Prochlorococcus marinus subsp. marinus str. CCMP1375: one gene and its partner. The protein of the gene in region 1 interacts with the protein of each later gene in a pairwise test. Links are inferred from orthologs where the notes say so. Each region holds a gene or a part of one and is shown on either strand. Other genes may lie near its edges.

What was found. Proteins that work in one complex are often made in the same cells at the same time.
Region 2: the proteins of cysE (region 1) and cysK interact in binary tests that used the Escherichia coli proteins (3 or more experiments, as listed by UniProt). The link is inferred for Prochlorococcus marinus subsp. marinus str. CCMP1375 from one-to-one orthologs.

What each region holds. Positions count from the first base shown.
Region 1 is NC_005042.1:1,651,102-1,654,178, reverse strand. Bases 241-3,011 are described here. They hold cysE (serine O-acetyltransferase), read right to left. Parts: upstream 2,114-3,011; coding sequence 1,367-2,113; downstream 241-1,366. Other genes in these bases: PRO_RS08855 (GntR family transcriptional regulator), read right to left, coding at 2,133-3,011; secA (preprotein translocase subunit SecA), read left to right, coding at 241-1,359. In the rest of the region: more of secA, read left to right, coding at 1-240; more of PRO_RS08855, read right to left, coding at 3,012-3,077.
Region 2 is NC_005042.1:386,267-389,473, forward strand. The notes cover bases 145-3,045. They hold cysK (cysteine synthase A), read right to left. Parts: upstream 2,138-3,045; coding sequence 1,151-2,137; downstream 145-1,150. Other genes in these bases: queA (tRNA preQ1(34) S-adenosylmethionine ribosyltransferase-isomerase QueA), read left to right, coding at 145-1,154; PRO_RS02070 (PLP-dependent transferase), read right to left, coding at 2,226-3,045. Also shown: more of queA, read left to right, coding at 42-144; more of PRO_RS02070, read right to left, coding at 3,046-3,207.

The sequences.
Region 1 (3,077 bases):
GCTGTAACCATAGCGACCAATATGGCAGGGCGAGGAACAGATATCATTCTTGGGGGGAATAGTGATTATATGGCTAGGCTAAAAGTTAGAGAAGTTCTTTTTCCTAAATTAGTCAAGCCAGAAGATAGCCATAAACCGCCTGTTCCTTTGCAACGTCGTAAGGACTCATCAGTTGGCTTTGGAAAAGAAGAAAACAACTCAAAAGATAAAAAAGTAAACCATTCTAATGATGTTCGTGCTCAAGAAAATCTCTACCCTTGTGTTTTGACAGATTCAACTGAGCAGGTTCTTCTTGATTTAGAGCATCAATTAATTAAAGAATGGGGAGATCGTGTTTTAAGCCCTATAGAACTAGAAGATCGAATTTCAACTGCGGCAGAAAAGGCTCCTACACAAGATCCATTAGTTCAATCTCTCAGGGAAGCTATTTCCTTAGTAAAATCAGAATACGATGTTGTTGTTAAGCAGGAAGAAGTTCATGTTCGCGAAGCTGGAGGCTTGCATGTCATTGGTACTGAGCGGCATGAATCACGCAGAGTAGATAATCAATTAAGAGGAAGAGCTGGTCGCCAAGGAGACTTAGGAAGTACCCGATTCTTTTTGTCTTTAGGAGATAATTTGCTTCGTATTTTTGGAGGTGATCGAGTTGCTGCATTAATGAATGCTTTCAGAGTCGATGAGGATATGCCTATTGAGTCAGGAATGCTGACCAGGTCATTAGAAAGCGCTCAGAAGAAAGTAGAAACTTATTATTTTGATATTAGAAAACAAGTCTTTGAATATGATGAAGTAATGAATAATCAAAGACGCGCTGTCTATTCTGAGAGACATAGAGTATTAGAAGGAGATGAATTAAAAAAACAAGTTATTGGATATGGAGAAAGAACTATGCAGGAAATTGTTTATGCATATGTAAACCCTGAGTTGCCATCAGAAGAATGGGATTTAAAACAATTAGTTGGAAAAGTTAAGGAATTTGTTTATTTATTAGATGATTTAAAACCAAAAGATATTGAGGCATTAAATATTGATGAGCTTCAGGCATTTCTCCAAGAGCAATTAAGAAATGCTTACGATTTAAAGGAGTCTCAAATAGAAGAAAGCAGACCTGGACTTATGCGTGAGGCTGAAAGATTCTTTATTCTTCAACAAATTGATACTCTATGGCGTGAGCATTTGCAGTCTATGGATGCACTAAGGGAATCAGTTGGTTTACGAGGTTATGGCCAAAAAGATCCTTTGATTGAGTATAAAAATGAAGGATATGACATGTTTCTTGAAATGATGACAAATATGAGAAGGAATGTGATTTACTCTATGTTCATGTTTCAGCCAGCTCCACCATCAGATAAGGAATAAATTTTACTTAATCTTCTTTTAATGTATCACCAAGGAATTCAATAATTTCTCTATCCTTTAAATTTTGAGCTTCTCCTGAAATGATTTTATTTGGCATATTTCCCTTACTAATTGTTTGGAGATTATTGGTTAGAAGTTGCACTTGACTTTCTAAATAATCAATTCTTTTCATCAAATTGCGAATTACAGTTGCTTCAGCATCTGGTAGAGCTGAGTGAGCCAAAGGGTTAATCCGAACCCCACTTTGATGAATAATTCGCCCTGGTATGCCTACAACTGTGCTATCAGCTTCTACATCTCTAACAACAACTGAGCCAGCACCAATTCTTGTGTTTGCTCCTACTGCAATAGCTCCTAAAACTTTTGCTCCCGCTCCAACTACTACATTTTCTGACAAGGTTGGGTGTCTTTTCCCATGGCTTTTACCTGTTCCTCCAAGAGTAACTCCTTGATATAGCAAACATCTATTACCTATTTCTGCTGTTTCACCAATAACGACTCCCATCCCATGATCAATAAAAACGCCTTTTCCTATTTTGGCACCTGGATGTATCTCTATTCCAGTTAATGATCTAGTTATTTGGCTAAGTACCCTAGGAAATAGAGGTAGTCCAATGTTCCATAGTTTGTGACTAATCCTATGAAGAATTAGAGCTTGAAAACCAGGGTAACAAAGCAGAATTTCGATAAAACCCCGTGCGGCCGGATCTCTTTCGCGAATGATTTCTAGATCTGAGTGGAAAGACTTAAGCATTTTTTCCAAGCAATGAGGTTTATTTAAGAAGACCGATTTCTTTTTGAAGTCTCTCAAGTGTAGATTCGCTGAGATATCTTTCAGCGCAATGAACTTGCGGCATTCGAATTAGTTGGGATCTATTTTGTCGCAGCGTATGTTCAACTAAAGGAAGGCTAGGACTATCGCATAAAACATAATTTGCTGCTCTTAGTAATGCTAATAAACGGCTTCCTACATCAGGATTGGCAGTCATTAGTAAAAGCTCGTTTCCTCTCATGCTGTGCAAAATCACTTCCGCAGCTCGAAGTATTCCAGGGCTAATACTCACAATTCCTACACAGCTGCCTGAGCGTAATTCTTTGAGCATGGCTAGCTCCTTGCCAAAATCACTCAGATCTACCGCAATTGCTCGCACACCATGCCTTTTGGCAACTTCTTCTAATGGTTGTAAGAAATATCTACTAGTGACTACAGTTCCTATATTTGAACTTTCTAAAACAGTTTCTAATTCTTCCATTGGTACTACTTCAATAGGTACGTCAAGGCTTGGTTCTAGTTCTTCAGCTATTAACATTGAGGCACCTAAATCTTCTCTTGGAGTACTTACTAATACTCGTGCGCCGCATCGAAGTCTCCAGTCAATTTCTTGAATAAATAATTCTCGTGTTTGTTGAAGAGTGCAACCTGCATTAAGTAATCCATCAACGCTTTTGCGAACTTCTTGATCTAAATCAGTAATTTCTTTTTTTCTAAAGGTATTAGAGTTTTTTGCTTCTCGTTTCTTTTGTTGATCTCGAACATAAATACCAGACCCTGCTATTGCCTCAACCACACCATCTGTTTCTAATTGTCGATATACCTTGCTTATGGTATTTCTGTGCAACCCTGTTTGCATAGCAAGTTGCCTAGTGCTTGGAAGTCTATGTCCTGGTGGATAGTGTCTAGCTGCTATTGCAAAACATATTTGGTTATAAAGTTGAGT
Region 2 (3,207 bases), 1.3 Mb from region 1 along the record:
CCCTTCTTATTCAGGTGGTTTGTAATTATTTTTGAAATCCATTGGTTATTGATCCGAGAGATTTTTTACTTAGCTCTTACGACTATGAGTTGAATTCAAGCCTTATAGCGCAAGAACCAATTGAGCCTAGGCATAATGCTCGTATGCTTCATGTGTCTAAGCGAAGCGGGGAAGGGCTTAAGGCTTTTCACTTAAAGGTTTGGGACTTATTGGCTGAGCTAAGAGCGGGCGACTTGCTTGTAATGAATGACACGCGTGTTTTGAAGGCAAGATTGAAGGTGAGGTTGCGGAATGGTACTTTTGTAGAACTTTTCTTGTTAGAACCAAAAGGCCAAGGGCGATGGTTGTGCCTTGCGAAACCAGCAAAGAAGCTTCGTGCTGGTGATTGTATATGGATGGAATCTTCTGGAGAGGAATCCATTCCGTTGAAGATTATTGATCAAGACATTAGTACTGGAGGAAGAATAGTACAGTTCCCTGAACTTTTTAGTGATAGGCGGAAGATAGAGCCTCTTCTAGAGAAATTCGGAGAAATACCATTGCCTCCATATATAAATCGATGCGATTTCAAGGATGTTAATCGATATCAAACTAGATATGCATCTACTCCTGGAGCTGTTGCCGCACCCACGGCTGGCTTGCATTTAAGTGACCAATTTTTGGAGGCTTTATCTCAACAAGGTATTAAAGATGCAAAAGTGACTCTTCATGTTGGACTGGGTACCTTTAGACCATTAGTTGAGGAAAACCTAGCCAATTTGCATCTACATAGCGAGTGGGTTGAAGTAAAAGAAGAAGTTGTTTCAGCAATTAAAGAATGTCGTGATAGAGGTGGAAGGGTTATTGCTATTGGTACAACTACTGTTAGATCACTTGAGGCATCTTTCTTGGCAGGCGATGGTTGCTTGAAACCTTTTAAAGGTGAAGTTGATCTAGTTATCAAGCCTGGTTATAAATTCGGAATAGTTGATGGGTTACTAACGAATTTCCATCTTCCGAAAAGCTCATTGTTATTACTTGTGAGTGCTCTTATTGGACGAGAAAACTTGCTTGAACTGTATAAAGAAGCGATTGACCAAAAATATAGGTTTTTCTCTTATGGGGATGCAATGTTTATTTCCCCAGAGGGCGTTTTGCCATCTGCACGACTTTAGTTGGTTTTGGGTTGTTCGATAATACCTGTTGGGACTTCTGCGAACATTACTGATGAGAGATAGCGCTCAGCAAGGTCTGGTAAAACAACAACAATTGTTTTGCCAGCAAATTGTTCTTGTTCGGCCAATCGAATTGCAGCTGTTGCTGCAGCTCCGCAAGATATACCAACTAGTAAGCCTTCTTCTTTTGCCAAGCGAAGAGCCATTGCGATTGATTCTTCATTACTGACTTGCTCAACTTGGTCAACTAATGAGAGGTCTAAATTTTTAGGGATAAATCCAGCTCCGATGCCTTGTATTTTATGAGGTCCTGGCTTTACTTCTTGGCCATTGATGGTTTGGGAAATCACAGGGCTATGGGATGGTTCTACTGCTACGGAAAGAACTTGTTTCCTTTTCTCTTGCTTTAAAAATTTTGATACACCAGTAATAGTTCCTCCAGTGCCTACTCCTGCAACAAGTACATCAATGTTCCCATTGCAGTCATTCCAGATTTCTGGACCTGTTGTTTTGAAGTGAATCTCTGGATTGGCAGGGTTGTCAAATTGTCCAGGCATGAAATATTTATTAGGATCACTTTCTGCAATCTCTTTTGCTTTTGCAATAGCGCCAGGCATACCTTTTGCAGCTTCAGTAAGAATTAGTTCAGCACCAAGGACTGCCATTACCCTCCTCCTTTCCAAGGACATTGACTCAGGCATTGTGAGTGTTAGTTTGTAACCCTTTGCAGCAGCAGTAAAAGCAAGGGCAATACCAGTATTACCTGAAGTGGGTTCAATAATGGTTTGCTGTTTATTGAGGAGACCTTTCTTTTCTGCATCCCAAATCATGTTCGCTCCAATTCTGCATTTGACGCTATATGCAGGATTGCGACCTTCGATTTTTGCCAAAACTGTTGCTTTACAGTTTTTGGTAACAGAGTGAAGTTTTACTAGCGGGGTGTTGCCTATTGCAAGGCTGTTGTCTTCGTATATTGGGGTCATGATGATTAATCAACCATTTAATAATTAGCTAAGGAATTTGCTTCTTGCATAATTCTGATGTTGATCTAAAAACTGTTAAGGGCTTTATTTAGTTATTCAAGGCTTTTTGAAATCTATCCCAAAGGTCTTCGGTTGCTTCAAGACCAACGGAAACCCTTATAAGCGAAGATGGGACACCACATTGTTTTGCCCAATTTAGTTCGTTGTAATGGGCTAACAGAACGTATGGACATACCAAAGTAAAGATTGTTCCTAAGCTAGGCCCTTTGCAAACTTTTAATGAGTTATAAAATCTTTCTGCTTTTGAGACACCTCCATGTAATTCAAATGAAAACAAACAGCCGAATCCTGCATTTGGTTTCATAAGCAATTGAAAGTTCGGGCATTGTGCAGGATGCAGGACTCTTGCTACATCTGGGTGAGCCTCTAAACGATTCTTGAGATTTATGCATGCTTTGTTTAATTCAGGTATACGACTAGTGACATCTTTACTTGCCTTTTGAAGAGCGATTGCATCTGAATCAGATAAGTTGCTTACAGAGACCAAAGGAATTATTTCTTTTAAGACTTCTTTCCATGGAGACTTTGGACTGATTGTTAGAGAACCTGCCATGATGTCTCCTTGTCCTGCGAAGCTTTTAGTAAGAGAGCTAAAGACAAGGTCTGCATACGGTAGAGGGTCAATGTTTATGGCTGAACCAATAGTGTCATCTGCAATTACTGGGATTCCACGATCATGAGCCATCTTTGTAATTAGAGGCAGATCAACACATTTGAGCATAGGGTTACTAGGCAATTCAACTATTACGGCTGAAGGCTTTTTCTGGTCAAGTTGTTTGGCAAGCTCTATTGGATTAGGGTTAAGTAGCAATTCACTTCCATCAAATATCACTTGAGGAAGCTTTAAGACATCAACATATGGGAACCCCAGTTGAAATGCTGCTTTCCTAGGCCTGATTTCTCTTAAAGCCTCAAGAGCTGTGGTTAAAGCAGCCATGCCTGAAGGGTGCAGTTGAATTAAATCAGAGTTGCAACCATAAATTTTGGCAAGCCTTTTGCGGATAGAGTTT